One region of the Rossellomorea sp. QJM3NY_18 genome, then DNA from elsewhere that is predicted to be linked to it. Evidence: riboswitches for the same ligand, from Rfam matches in the RefSeq annotation. Region 1 holds a riboswitch; the other holds the start of a gene.
The links. A riboswitch is a leader RNA that binds a small molecule or an ion and turns the genes downstream of it on or off. The one in region 1 is predicted to bind S-adenosylmethionine.
Positions count from the first base shown of each region.

Region 1 (7,800 bases):
ACGGACCTCGAATCTCGAGGCCCTCTCCTCTTTCAAAATATCATTTTAGGGGGATTCGAAATGGCGAATCAAACAGACAAGCTAATCAAGGGTGGAAGTTTTTTAATTGAAGATGTAAGCTTTGAGCAAGTTTTCACACCGGAGGATTATTCCGACGAGCAAAAAATGATTGCGAAAACGACAGAGGACTATGTACTGAATGAAGTCGTACCTGTCATTGATAATCTGGAAAATCATGAGTTCGATCATTCTGTGCGACTTTTAAAAGAAGCAGGGGATCTTGGTCTTCTGGGAGCGGATGTACCTGAAGAGTACGGCGGATTAGGGTTGGATAAAGTAAGCTCGGCTTTGATTGCTGAAAAGATGTCCCGTGCCGGCGGATTCTCCATCTCTCACGGAGCACATGTCGGTATCGGATCCCTTCCGATCGTACTATTTGGTAACGAAGATCAGAAGCAAAAGTATCTTCCTGCACTTTCTACAGGTGAAAAGTTAGCGGCTTACGCATTGACTGAGCCAGGTTCCGGATCTGATGCACTTGGTGCGAAAACGACAGCTAAATTGAACGCAGAAGGTACTCATTACATTTTAAACGGGGAAAAACAATGGATCACCAACTCTGCATTTGCTGATGTGTTCGTTGTTTATGCAAAAATTGATGGGGAGCATTTCTCAGCATTCATCGTAGAAAAAGAATTCCCTGGCGTTTCAACAGGTCCTGAAGAAAAGAAAATGGGGATCAAGAGCTCTTCCACTCGTACGTTGATTCTTGAAGATGCTGAAATCCCGGTTGAAAATCTTCTTGGGGATGCAGGTAAAGGCCATATCATCGCCTTCAATATCTTGAACATCGGTCGTTACAAGTTAGGAGTAGGTGCAGTCGGAGCCAGTAAGCGGGCGCTTGAAGTAACGGTTCAATACACCAATCAGCGTCAGCAATTCAAAACACCGATCTCAAGCTTCAACTTAACGAAAGAAAAGCTTGCGACCATGGCGTCTAAATTGTACGCAGCGGAATCTTCCGTTTACCGTACAGTAGGATTATTCGAGGATCGCATGAGCAAACTGACGGATGAAGAAGTAAAGAATGGGACAGAGGTTGCAAAATCCATTGCTGAATATGCAATCGAGTGTTCCTTAAACAAATTCTTCGCAACAGAAGTGCTTGATTATATTGTAGATGAAGGTGTTCAGCTTCATGGTGGATACGGCTTCATGCAGGAATATGAAATTGAAAGAATGTACCGTGATTCCCGTATCAACCGTATCTTCGAAGGAACGAATGAAATCAACCGACTTCTTGTTCCAGGCACATACCTTCGTAAAGCCATGAAGGGTGAACTGCCATTACTTCAAAAAGCGCAGGCTCTTCAAGAAGAATTGATGATGCTTATGCCTGAAGAAGTGGGCGATGAGCCATTGGCACAAGAGAAGTACCTTGTGAAAAATGCAAAGAAAATCGGCTTAATGCTGGCAGGATTGGCTGCACAGAAATATGGTAAAGCCCTTGAAAAAGAACAGGAAATCCTTGTTAACATTGCGGATATCGTTTCTCAAGCTTACGCAATGGAATCCGTTGTCCTTAGAACGGAAAAAGCGATTGAAAAAGGTGGAGTGGAGAAAGCGAAACAAAAACTTCTTTACACACAAATCTTCTGTCAAGAAGCTTTCAACGAAATTGAACAGCATGCAAAAGAAACGCTTGTGGCAACCGAAACTGGTGACACACTGCGCATGATGCTGTCAGCTCTTCGTAAGTTCACACGCCACACACCGATCAACGTGATCGCAGTGAAGCGTGAAGCATCAGAAAAGCTGATCGATGTAGAAAAATATGCACTGTAAGTAAAGCAGGGACGGACCTCCGATTCGGAGGTCCGTCCCTTTATTTCGATTTACAACTTGACATCAATCGTACTGTGGATTATTATATGTTTAAATGTTTAATCGTTTAAACATATAAGGAAAGGTGGTAAGGATAGATGAATAAGACTGTTTTAATAACTGGTGCTTCAAGTGGTATCGGCCTGAATTTCTGCCATAAGTTTGCTGGCTCTGGACATGATGTGATTTTAGTAGCCAGAAGTGAGGAAAAGCTGCTGGCTTTATCACAAGAAATCATGAATAAATACGGGGTGAAAGCGCACGTGTTTATTTCTGATCTTTCGAAACCACAAGCCTCAAAGAAGCTTTACGGTGAAATCAAAGCACAAGGAATCAGAGTCGATATTCTCATCAATAATGCCGGGTTCGGTTTATTCGGGGAGTTTGAGGAAACGGAACTTTCCAAAGAGCTGGATATGATCCAAGTGAATATCACGGCCCTGACAGAGCTGAGCAAGTATATTGGGAAGGAAATGGTGAGCAGGAAGAATGGCCGTATATTAAATGTTGCCTCAACAGCAGCATTTCAACCCGGACCATTGATGGCCGTTTACTATGCAACAAAAGCGTATGTCCTGTCTTTCTCGGAAGCTTTGGCCAATGAGTGGGCCAAACATGGGGTCAAAGTGACGGCTCTTTGCCCCGGTGCCACCAAAACAGGATTCAGTGATGCGGCTGAACTTCAGTCCTCTAAGCTCTTCCAGTCGGGTGTGATGAGTGTGGAAGATGTCGTGGAAGAAGGATATAACCAAATGATGACAAAGGACAAGGTAGTGATCGTCCCAGGTATGAAAAACCGGATACTGACTCAGGCGATTCGATTCATGCCGCGTAAAATGGTCACGAATATTGTTCGGAAGGTACAGGAACGGGTATAATTGAATGTGAATGAGTGGAAGGGAGAAGGCTATGGGTCAAAAAGCAATCGATACATTCCGTGCTTGTATTCCATTATTTCAAGCGCTGAGTGATCCTTATCGTCAGGACATAATTTTACTTCTTGCCGAACAAGAACCTCTTACGGTCAATCAGATAACTGAAAATCTGACATTATCCAGACCTGCTGTTTCCCATCACCTAAAGATCCTGAGAGATCAGCAGCTAGTATCACTGGAGCAAAAAGGAACACAACGTTTCTATTCTCTTGAGCTGGACAACGCAACCGTCCTCCTCAAAGAATTGGTTAAAACCGTTGAAAAACAATGTGAGTAATGTTCCGGAAAAGAAGGATACTAACGGATATTGTCGAATGTAAGAAATAGATTCACGGTGACCGGATGGGAAACATACCCTATCCGGTACCTACCAGGAAAGGTGGTGCAATGATGTCATTGACTTTTTATTCTTATCCAAATTGCGGTACATGCAAGAAAGCAAAAAAGTGGCTGGAGGACCATGGTCTTTCCATAGATGAAATACATATTGTAGAAAATCCCCCGTCAAAAATGGAGCTTGAAAATCTGTATGAAAAGAGCGGATACCCTCTAAAGAAGTTTTTCAATACAAGTGGCAAAAAGTATCGCGAACTTGGCTTGAAAAATAAAGTGAATTCAGCTTCTGATGATGAATTATTAGAAATCCTTTCCTCAGACGGGATGCTGATTAAACGTCCGATCACAACGGATGGAAGCAAGGTGACCGTAGGTTTTAAAGAAGAAATGTTCGAGGAAACCTGGAAGTAAAAATGGGTAAGTGATTTCCGATGAAAAAGTTTCATCATTCACACTGAGTTTTCTTGCTTTTTCGATGAAAAGTGTGTCAATATTAGGTTGTATAACTAGCATTTGGAGGGATAGAAAATGAGTACACCGAAAGAACTTCGTTATTCAGAAGAACACGAGTGGGTCAAAGTTGAAGGGGAAAATGTACGCGTAGGAATCACATCATTTGCACAATCTGAGCTGGGCGATATCGTATTCGTCGAGTTACCTGAAGTTGGAGATGAAATCAAAGCGGACGAGCCTTTCGGCAGTGTTGAATCGGTAAAGACCGTTTCTGAGCTATACGCACCTGTTTCCGGTAAGGTTGTCGAAGTGAATGAAGAGCTGTCCGACAGCCCTGAATTCGTGAACGAATCACCTTATGAAAAAGCATGGATGGTCGTTGTGGAACCAACAGATGCTGGAGAAGTAGACAAGCTGATGACAGCTGAAGAGTATGATAAAATGATTAATGAAGGATAATTTCCACCCGGACACCTTGAGGATTTCTCAAGGTGTTTTGTTTTTCTTTTTGGGCATTATATGGGTATGCGTAAAAAGAAAGGATGAATACGTATGGTACTTGAACCAAAGAAATTAGATGTCACAAGCAGGGTGACAGGCAGACTTAAAAATGGTGAAGTCGAATTATTTCTCGATGATCAGTCAATCGGCAAAATGTCCCTGCCCCTTGATGGACTGACAATGGAACCGAACTTCGAAGCAAAAGAAAATAAAATTTATCAGAACTATACTTCCACCGAAGGCCATGATGCAAGGTACACGGATTGTGACGAAGGTGGATGGTGTTAAGGATGACCGCGGTGCCGGATTCGTGTATGGATCTGGCACCATTTCTATAAGCAATGAAACAAACCACTTGCACTATTTTTTGTAAACATGAGAAAATATAAGTAGAAAGTGGACATCATCTCTTGTTATCTGAATATACTATCCTAATCTTATTTCTGAAAGATAAGGTGATGATCATGATGGAACTTGACGAAAAAGTAATCATTGTCGAAGGTACTACCGACAAGCGGAAAGTAAGAGATATAATCAAAGAACCGATTCAAATTATTTGCACGAATGGAACGATCAGTATTACAAAAATGGACGAACTCATCGATGAGCTGTTTGAAAGGGATGTGTACATCCTCGTCGATGCGGATGATGCGGGGGAAAAATTACGTAAACAGTTTAAGCGTGAATTCCCTGAAGTGGGACACCTTTATATCGACCGGATGTATAAGGAAGTGGCCGCAGCCCCGGAATATCATCTTGCATCCATTCTCATAGGTGCGAATATCGATGTGCATAAAGAATATCTAGGAAAAAGGATGATTTAGTTTTGTTGGAGGTAAGCCAGACAGAAGAATTAAACCAATCGATCGAATACCATACGTTTGTAGCCGTTTATCTATATACACCGATGTGTGGTACATGTCAGGTCGCGGGTAAAATGTTGGAAGTGGTCGAGAAACTCCCCCAGTCATTTCATTTTGTGAAGGCGAACCTGAACTATCTGCCCCAATTCGCCGAAGAACAATCCATAGAAAGCGTCCCCTGCCTTCTCTTATTTAAAGATGGACAGGAAATGGAGAGAATCTATGCCTTTCAATCCGTACCATTCCTATACGAAACCATCAACAAAATCCAAAACAGCTAGTGGGGATAAGAGACCTTTTTAGATAAGGTCTTTTTATTTTGTCTGCACTTCTTCTCTTCATCTGCTTTAGAAATTGGATGAAATTGCCCTCTCCACATAAAAAAATGATATTATAACGAACTGTCGCATATTTATCTAATTTTAGAAGTACATGAATAGTGTTGATTGGAGCGGAAGATGGTCGACTCCTTCGGGAATAGCGGGAAAGTTGAGACCCCGCAGGGCGAAGCCCGAGGAGGCTCAACTCACGCCCCGAGGAAAGCGAGCAACTGGAGCGGAAATCAATCAGCACGATGCTGATAAAAACAGAAAAGTTTACGAAAGCAGTCATTTTCTTTCTACAAACGAGGACATATTTCTTGGGAAATGTTTCGAATCCGCTCACTTTTTGACTGGTCATCACCCAAATTCTTACTGTTCGACAAATAAGATACACTCATTCAAAACATGTCGAGAATGTCTAAAAGGGAAAAATACCTAAAAGTGGAATTGATACTATATAGAAGTTTCACTGGGAGGGTGTATTCATGCGAATATATTTAGAGGAATTAGTAGATCAGTGTCATTCTAGGTATCACTTAAGACTCTTGTTTCCAGACAGCCCATTTATTCTTCAATTTCATTGTGAAAAGGACCTATACGGGATATCCATTTCAAGCGGAGGTTGTGCTGTATTGACTGATGGTAGTGGGGAATCCCATTTTGTCATTGAGGGAAAAGAGAAGGACATGCTATCCCTACTTTCAGGAGAAGAACGATTGTCTCAACTGATCGAAAACGACATCCTGAAAGTCAGAGGAGGATACCGTCAGCTGTTATTTGTAGAGTCTGTCCTGTGGCTGACGAGGTCCAGGGTCAAGGAACCGGTTCAAGTATGAAAAAAAGAGAAAAAAGAATTGACACACTTCTATTTTCGATGATAGAATCTTCCATGTAGCAAATTTTCAGAGTCTTTAACAATTCAAAAAATTAAATAAATTGATACTTTACTCTTATTTAGAGAGGTGGAGGGACGTGCCCTATGAAGCCCGGCAACCGTCAATGAAAATTGAAATGGTGCCAATTCACTCAAAGCTTTTGCTTTGAAAGATGAGAGAAAGGATAGTCCTATATATGATTATGCCTTTCTGCTTATCGCAGGAAGGCATTTTTTATTGTTTGCGTAAAGGCTGTGTGAATGGCAAGCGTAATTTTAATTCTAATTAAAAATGTCGTTTTACTCGGAAAGAAGGTGGAGACAGCATGATTACTATTTCAAATGTGAAAAAAATCTTTCAATCAAAATCAGGACCTATTTCAGCCGTTGATGGCGTCAACATCGACATTGCCCAAGGAGAAATTTTTGGAGTGATTGGCTATAGTGGGGCAGGTAAGAGTACGTTGATCCGGATGCTCAATGGACTTGAAGTTCCCACAACTGGAACCGTGAATGTGAATGGGCAGATCGTTTCCCAAGTGAAAGGAAAACATCTTCGGCAGGCGAGGCAGTCAATAGGGATGATTTTTCAGCATTTCAATCTCCTGTGGTCACGCACGGTACTTGAAAATATCCAGTTTCCTTTAGAAATCGCTGGAGTTTCCAAGAAAGAGAGAATGAGAAGAGCCAACGAATTATTGGAGCTGGTTGGATTAGATGGAAGAGGGGACGCCTATCCGTCCCAGTTGAGCGGTGGACAGAAGCAGAGGGTCGGTATTGCGAGGTCCCTTGCAAATAATCCCAACGTCCTGCTTTGTGACGAAGCCACCTCTGCTTTAGATCCGCAAACAACCGATTCCATCCTTGATTTATTGGTGGATATTAATAAACGTTTAGGCCTGACCATCGTCCTGATCACCCATGAAATGCATGTGATCAAAAAAATCTGCCATCGTGTGGCGGTCATGGAACAAGGGAAGGTGGTAGAGCTTGGGGATGTTCTTGAGGTGTTCAGAAATCCCAAAGAGCAGGTGACGAAGCGATTTGTGAGAGAAGTATCTCAAGTGGAAGAAACAGGGGAAACGATCAATCACCTCTTAGCTCAGTATCCTAAAGGAAAAGTACTGAAATTCACCTTCGTTGGTGAATCGACTGAGCAACCGCTCATTACCAGCTTGATCCGAAGATTCGACCTGGATGTCAATATCCTTCAAGGACAGATTTCCCAAACGCAAAAAGGGGCTTATGGTACGCTATTCGTCCACCTTGATGGAAACGAAGAGACGATTCAGGCAGCCTTTGCCTTCGCTGAGAAACAGATGGTCAAAGTGGAGGTGATCCGAGGATGATAGAAAATTTATTTCCGAATGTGGACTGGGAGAAGATGTGGGAAGCGACTGTTGAAACCCTTTATATGACGGGGATGTCAGTCCTGATTACCTTCGTAGTAGGACTGATTCTTGGAATCCTGTTATTTCTTACATCCAAGGAAAATTTATGGGAAAACAAGCTTACTTATACCGTGACCAGTGCAGTGGTCAATGTATTCCGTTCGATTCCGTTCATTATCCTGATTGTATTACTGATTCCATTTACAAAATTCTTATTGGATACCATCCGTGGGGCGAACG
Region 1 covers NZ_CM149659.1:3,630,780-3,638,579, reverse strand. The annotation lists gene AC0VXY_RS18885 (acyl-CoA dehydrogenase family protein) at 61-1,845, shown strand; gene AC0VXY_RS18880 (SDR family NAD(P)-dependent oxidoreductase) at 1,983-2,762, shown strand; gene AC0VXY_RS18875 (ArsR/SmtB family transcription factor) at 2,794-3,096, shown strand; gene AC0VXY_RS18870 (arsenate reductase family protein) at 3,210-3,566, shown strand; gene gcvH (glycine cleavage system protein GcvH) at 3,684-4,067, shown strand; gene AC0VXY_RS18860 (YusG family protein) at 4,161-4,397, shown strand; gene AC0VXY_RS18855 (toprim domain-containing protein) at 4,574-4,933, shown strand; gene AC0VXY_RS18850 (thioredoxin family protein) at 4,939-5,253, shown strand; gene AC0VXY_RS18845 (SCP2 sterol-binding domain-containing protein) at 5,781-6,131, shown strand; SAM riboswitch class I at 6,243-6,349, shown strand; gene AC0VXY_RS18840 (methionine ABC transporter ATP-binding protein) at 6,496-7,518, shown strand; gene AC0VXY_RS18835 (methionine ABC transporter permease) at 7,515-7,800, shown strand, end outside.

Region 2 (7,800 bases), 180 kb from region 1:
TTTAATCCCATAAGAGTTTGATATACGGATAATGGTGGAATAAAGGGCGCCTTTTTTTCCATTCATGATTAAATCCCTGATTTTTGATTGGTTTTTTCTAAGGTGAGTTGAAATCCATTTCATAAATTCGAAGGTTAAGGGGGCATCGTTTATTAGATTTTTTTCTAACGCATCTCTTTGTATGACGTGAACTTCTCCTTCTTCTAACGCATATGCACTTAACATGTAAGTGGCATCATCAGAGAAAAGCGTCAATTCTCCAATAAAGTCGTCCTTTTTACATATTCGCATGTTCAATTCCTTGCCTTCAAGACTCAACTTGCTAATTTGAAAAATACCGGATTTAATCAGATATAATTCAGCTGCTTCTTCCCCTTCCTGAAATAAGAAGGTGCCTTTCTTTATTTTTCGTGGAGTTCCGATTGACTGTAATAAAGAAGCCAAATCCTCAGAAACAGTGGAAAGGTCGCTTTTTCTTTTGTTATTCAATTCCATTAAGGTATCACCACTCCTAAATTTGAGTACCAATAAACATCTACTAGATAACATATATTCTACATGTAACTTTTATCACTATTGCATTTAAAGTAACATGTTATGCTTACGTTTACAACTAAATTCTGGAAAGGAAGATATATACTTTATGGGCCTGAAGTGGAGTCAATAGACGTTCTTTATATAGAGGAAAAAGAGATGGGGAAAAATGCGAGCGGATCCTTTAGAAATGTGAATACAGTCCATGATTTGGAAAATTTTAAATAAAAAGGAGGACTGTGATAAACATCATAATGAACCCTGACCCTTCGTGATAAGATGAACACATATCGCTACAAAAAGTAAGGAGTGCGAGAAAATGAAGAATGTTCTCGATACCCGAAAACGACCGATGCGTGATTTAAGAATTTCAGTAACGGATCGTTGTAATTTCAGATGCAGCTACTGCATGCCTAAAGAGATTTTCGGGGCTGATTATCCCTTTATGAAACAAGATGAAATCCTTTCCTTCGAGGAAATTGTCCGCTTAGCAGAAATATTTGCGGAATATGGAGTGGAGAAGATTCGTTTAACCGGCGGAGAGCCTTTACTGAGAAAAAATCTTCCGGTGTTGGTAAAACGTCTTTCGGTGATTGATGGGATTAAATACGTCACGTTAACAACAAATGGAGTGTTCCTGGCAATGCATGCCAAAGAGCTGAAGGAAGCAGGTATATGCCGGGTAAATGTCAGTCTTGATTCTCTTGATGATGATGTATTCAAGAATATAAATAATATGAATACGAGTGTCTCAGCCGTTCTGAAGGGGATCTTCTCAGCAAGAGAGGCGGGGATTGAAGTCAAGGTGAACATGGTTGTCAAGAAAGGGTTAAATGATCAGGAAGTATTGGCAATGGTGCGTTTCTTTAAGGAAGAAAACATTACACTGCGTTTTATTGAATATATGGATGTTGGCTGTACGAATGGTTGGAATTTCAAAGACGTCGTCTCAAAAAAACAGCTATTTGATATGATTCAGGAGCATTATCAACTCGAACCTGTTAAGCAGGACTTCTTTGGAGAAGTAGCTAAGAGATATCGCCACAAAGGAACGGATACCGAGGTAGGGTTTATCTCCTCAGTGACGGAAACTTTCTGCGGTTCATGTACGAGGGCGCGGTTATCAACAGATGGAAAGCTTTATACCTGTCTGTTCGCCTCAGAAGGATACGACTTAAGAGACATGCTCCGGTCAGGTGCATCTGATGAGGAAATTACTGCGAAGATCCAATCTATCTGGGAAAAGCGGGAGGACCGTTACTCTGAAGTCCGCACCGAAGAAAGCAAGATGAATCGTAAAATCGAAATGTCGTATATTGGTGGATAAGGTGAATCCGCTGGGCTTTTTTTATGGAAATTGAATCACCGTAAGAAAACGATTGGTACAGGCGAAATTGATCCAGAACCGGAACGTGGCAGCATAATAAAAAAGTGGATGCCTATTTATAGGAATCCACTTTTTTTCATTTGAATTTATACATTGACCAATAACCGATATCTTTGAATCCGATGCGCTTATAAATTTTTCCTGCTTCAGGATTATCATAAAATAGGCATAGTTCTTTTCCTTCGCTCAAAACGTCCCGGCAAAGCTTTGTCATGCACTCGGTGGCGTAGCCCTTCTTCTTATATTCCGGATGGGTGCATACGGCGACGATCATGGCGGACATGCTGTTCTCCGCTGTGGTGGAAGCGGAAGAAACGAACTTTCCGTCCTCTTCTACATAGTAACTGCGGGCAACCCCCTTTTCTATCCCATGCTTTCTCTTCTCTACGGTAAAGTCTCCACCGCTGAATTCCGGGATAGCGTTCAACAGCTCCACAAGTTGCGGTAAATCGGTGAAAGAAGCCTCTTTCACATGCGGCAGGTCCCGGTCTTCCATGGAGGATGTACTGTCACATTTGGCATAATACATATGTCTTTTCGAATTGATTGTCCTGGATAAGAAGGGTTCAACTTCAGTGACAATCCGTTTTAATCCTGAAACGATGCTGTAGTCTTCTGTCTCATTGATAATGGCGGCGAAGCCTTCAGCGTCAAATTCCCCCATGGAAAAAGGGATGAAGTTTTCCCTGTATTTGAGAAGGATTCCCCTAAGATTTCCTTCCTTATCAAAATCTCCCCAAATTTTCTGGAAATCCTGTTCATATCCAAAGGCTTCGATGTCCCCGATGATGAACAAGTTCTCAGCAGGCTGCTGCTGAATGAGTTGTTGACATATCTCATGGTCTTTCTCTGTAAGCTGTCTGATCATCTCAATTCCCCCCTGTGAAATTTAATCATAATCATACCAAAATTAGTAATATTTAGTAAAGTGCTATTTTTCAGAGGAATCGTAAAAAATAATAAGGAAATGGTAATGGTTTTAAAATTCATCTTTTAGGGAAACTTAAGAGCACAACAGTTTTTCTATAACAGTTTTAAGGAGGAGCACACATGCTTTGGACCATAATCGGAATCTTATTAGTTCTTTGGTTACTAGGATTGATCTTTAAAATCGGTGGAGCTGTCATCCATGTTCTACTGATTATTGCCGTTGTGGTATTCTTATTTAACAGAATCACCGGCCGCAAAAAAGGGCTATAACGATAACAAAGGTCCGTCCCTCAGATTTGAGGGACGGACCTTTGTATGTTAAGTGATTTATTTTACGGCCGGGCCGCCTTTTTCCTCGATGTCAGAAGGGACGTTCGAGAATTTCTTGAAATTCTCGTTGAATTTGTGAGCCAGTTCTTTTGCCTTCACTTCATAGGCCGCTTCATTGGACCATGTCTTCTTCGGTTGAAGCACTTCGTCTGGAACACCAGGAACGTGAACCGGGATGTTCAGGCCAAAGATCTCGTCTGTTGCGGTTTCGACATTCGTAAGCTCATCCTCAAGGGCTGCCTGGATCATGGCGCGGGTGTAGGAAAGCTTCATGCGATTCCCAACTCCGTATTCTCCTCCGGTCCAACCGGTGTTCACAAGGAATACCTGCGCATTGTGCTCATCGATCTTCTTACCAAGCATCTCTGCATAACGAGTGGCAGGAAGCGGAAGGAACGGTGAACCGAAGCATGTCGAGAATGTTGCCTGTGGTGACGTGATTCCACGCTCCGTACCTGCAAGCTTTGAAGTATAACCGCTTAGGAAATGATACATTGCCTGTTCTTTCGTCAGCTTGCTGATTGGAGGTAATACGCCGAATGCATCAGCTGTTAAGAATACAATTGTATTTGGGTGCCCTGCGATACTTGGTTCCACGATGTTTTCCATCGCTTGAATGGGGTAGGCAGCACGCGTGTTTTCTGTTAAAGTGTTATCATCATAATCCGCGATGCGGGACATTTCATCAAGAACGACATTTTCAAGGACGGAACCGAAACGGATCGCATCAAAGATCTGAGGTTCTTTTTCACGTGTCAGACCGATGCACTTAGCGTAGCAGCCGCCTTCGATATTGAATACGCCGTTCGGGGACCAGCCGTGCTCATCATCACCGATCAAGCGGCGGTTGGGATCTGCGGATAAAGTCGTTTTCCCTGTACCGGACAATCCGAAGAATAACGCTACATCGCCTTCACGACCGACGTTCGAAGAGCAGTGCATGGAAAGGATATCGGATTCAGGAAGTACATAGTTCATGACAGAGAAGATTGATTTCTTCATTTCACCGGCATATTCCGTACCGCCGATCAATACGATTCTCTTTTCAAATGAAACGATTATGAACGTTTCAGAGTGAGTTCCGTCGACTTCAGGGTCAGCTTTGAAGTTCGGAGCTGAAATCACGGTGAATTCGGATTGATGCTCTTTCAACTCTTCTGTTTGAGGGCGGATAAATAATTGGTGGGCGAACAGATTGTGCCAGGCGAATTCATTGATCACTTGAATCGGCAGTCTATGTTTTGGGTCTGCGCCTGCGAACCCTTTAAATGAGAAAACTTCTTCTTTTTCTTTTAAGTATGTGATGACTTTTGTATATAATTTATCGAATGATTCCGAAGAGATCGGCTGATTGACAGAACCCCACTCGATTTTATCCTTCGTAGTTGGTTCTTCCACAATAAATTTATCTTTAGGAGAGCGTCCTGTGTATTTACCAGTTTCTGCTCTGACTGCACCTGATGATGTTAAAACGCCTTCATTTCGTTGAAGGACCTTTTCGACTAGTTGAGAAACAGATAATTGTTCCTGAATGTTTTGACCGTTAAGTAATTCTGTTAATTCATTAGACATGCTCACTGAATTCATTAGAACCCTTCCTTTATATAAATTTATTTAATGGTATCGTTTTCTTCACAAAAATAGTATAACACAATCGAGCTATTAGTCTATACTATTTATTTAATTTTATAAGGTGTCTTCATTTTGTCACATTTCTTGACCGAATAAAGCTTGTTTCTTCTTATTTATATGTAATACTTCCTGCAATGTTTAGCCTCATTACCCCATTAGGTTATTTTAATGAAGAAAAACAGGCTGAAATCATGAAATGAATGGTTAAACCTGTCATCCAAAAAAAGTTGACACCACTTGTCCTAACCGTTATCATTGTTCCTTGAACGGATACTCTTATCCTGAGCTGGTGGAGGGAGCAGACCCTATGAAACCCAGCAACCTGCTAAATAGTGAATGGATTCATTTCCTTAATGAATCCGATTAAGCGAAGGTGCTAAACTGAGGCAAGGTCTCTAAACCTTGAACGATAAGAGAGAAAAGGCGCGGCTATGATCTGAAACCTTTCCTCTGAAGCTTTTTTCCCCGAGGAAGGGTTTTTTCTGTTTATAGTGGACCACATGCACATAAATCATGATTTATTTATAAATGAATCATGTTTACTTCATACTACTTAGGGAAATGAGTACCGTATCTGTTTACTGTTTTGTCAGAAGAATCGTTCTGACAAATATGCTTAAGGAGGAACCTTGATGTCAACTAAACGTCGTCTGTTTACATCTGAGTCCGTAACCGAAGGACATCCAGATAAAATTTGTGACCAAATCTCTGATTCAATTCTTGATGCAATTCTTACGAATGATCCGAATGCCCGTGTAGCGTGTGAAACGTCTGTCACAACGGGTCTTGTTCTGGTTGCCGGTGAAATCACTACGAATACGTATGTCGATATTCCGAAAATCGTTCGTGAAACGATCCGTGAAATCGGCTATACCCGTGCGAAATACGGCTTCGATGCTGAAACATGTGCCGTTCTTACATCCATTGATGAGCAGTCGGCTGATATCGCTCAAGGTGTCGATCAGGCCCTTGAAGCCCGTGAAGGTCAAATGACGGATGAAGAAATTGATGCCATCGGTGCAGGTGATCAAGGGCTGATGTTTGGATTCGCATGTAACGAAACGAAAGAGCTTATGCCTCTTCCGATTTCCCTTGCACACAAAATCTCCCGTCGATTAACGGAAGTTCGTAAAGAAGAGATCCTTCCTTACCTTCGTCCTGACGGAAAAACGCAAGTAACCGTTGAATACGATGAAAACGATAAGCCGGTCCGCATCGACACGATCGTTATCTCGACTCAGCATCACCCGGAAGTGGCGTTAGAGCAGATCCAACGTAACTTGAAAGAATACGTCATCGACCCGGTTGTACCGAAAGAACTGATCGATGAACAGACTAAATACTTCATCAACCCGACTGGCCGTTTCGTAATCGGCGGACCTCAAGGTGATGCGGGACTTACTGGACGTAAGATCATCGTTGACACTTACGGCGGATACGCTCGTCACGGTGGCGGTGCATTCTCTGGTAAGGATGCAACAAAAGTGGACCGTTCAGCAGCTTATGCAGCGCGCTATGTTGCGAAGAACATCGTGGCAGCAGGCCTTGCTGACAAATGTGAAGTTCAATTAGCGTATGCTATCGGTGTTGCGAAGCCCGTATCCATCTCCGTTGATACATTTGGAACAGGGAAAGTTTCAGAAGATGTATTGATTGACGTTGTCAGCAATAACTTTGACCTGCGTCCTGCAGGAATCATTAAAATGCTGGACCTTCGTCGTCCAATATACAAGCAGACAGCTGCTTACGGACACTTCGGCCGTAACGATATCGATCTTCCTTGGGAACGCACGAACAAAGCAGAAGCGTTAAAAACGGAAGCACTGGGCAAATAAGGGAAGATAGAAGAGACCAACACTTTTTCAGAGTGTTGGTCTCTTTTTTGATGATATTCACAAGAAAATCTTCCATGAGTATTCTCAAGGAGGATGGGGTATCCCAAGTATAGGAAGTTAAAACGGTTTGATGCTCTTATAATACTGTCCTTTTTCAGCGTATTCCCTTGAGATGCGCTTCATTTCACTGATATCGTGCTCATTGAGCTCCCTCACGACCTTTGCGGGTCGTCCGAATGCCAGGGTATTAGGAGGTATGACCTTCCCCTGTGGAACAAGGCTTCCGGCTCCGATGAACGCCCCTTCGCCGATTTCGGCATTATCGAGGATGATGGAGCCCATGCCGATCAATGCCTTTTTCCTGATCTTGCAGCTATGTAAGATCACCCCGTGTCCGACAGTTACTTCATCTTCAAGGATAAGAGGGTTATTTGGACTCTGATGAAGGATGGAGTTATCCTGTATATTTACTTTATCACCGATCTTAGTGGGAGCGACATCCCCTCTGATGACGGTATTGAACCAAATACTTGATTCTTCACCGATCTCGACATCTCCTGAGATGGTCACATAATCAGCGATGAAAGCCGAATGTGCGATGATGGGTTTTTTATCGTAATATGGATAGAGCATTTTTTACTACCCCTTTCAATAATATTTATTATAATAATGGTAGCAGAATTCATTCATGGAGAGAACTACAAAGGAGGATTTGCCATGTGGAAATGGGAATCAGATCAAGAGGCAAAGGCAGTCATCGTCATCATTCATGGGGCGATGGAACATCACGGAAGATATGGTTGGCTCATTGAAATGTGGCGTGCTGCAGGCTTTCACGTCGTCATGGGTGACTTACCCGGTCAGGGAATGACGTCAAGAAGCCATAGGGGACATATCGATTCCTTTGATGAATACATCGTGGAAGTGAAGGACTGGGTCCAGGCAGCCTATCAATTCGAATTGCCTGTCTTTGTGATCGGTCATAGTATGGGCGGGCTTATCGCCATACGACTCCTGCAGGAATCCCATGTGAACGTAGCGGGTGTCATTTTATCCTCGCCGTGTTTAGGATTGGTTACGACCCCGGCTAAACCGGTCGAGCTATTATCCCTCGGTTTAAATAAAATCGCTCCGATGGTGAAGTTCCCGTCA
Region 2 covers NZ_CM149659.1:3,454,960-3,462,759, reverse strand. The annotation lists gene AC0VXY_RS17860 (Crp/Fnr family transcriptional regulator) at 1-495, opposite strand, end outside; gene moaA (GTP 3',8-cyclase MoaA) at 854-1,861, shown strand; gene AC0VXY_RS17850 (GNAT family N-acetyltransferase) at 1,998-2,789, opposite strand; gene AC0VXY_RS17845 (lmo0937 family membrane protein) at 2,972-3,121, shown strand; gene pckA (phosphoenolpyruvate carboxykinase (ATP)) at 3,179-4,768, opposite strand; SAM riboswitch class I at 5,087-5,229, shown strand; gene metK (methionine adenosyltransferase) at 5,446-6,648, shown strand; gene AC0VXY_RS17830 (gamma carbonic anhydrase) at 6,766-7,281, opposite strand; gene AC0VXY_RS17825 (alpha/beta hydrolase) at 7,366-7,800, shown strand, end outside.
Region 2: it holds a riboswitch for S-adenosylmethionine, as region 1 does, so the genes downstream of both, metK (methionine adenosyltransferase) here and AC0VXY_RS18840 (methionine ABC transporter ATP-binding protein) in region 1, are expected to answer to the same signal.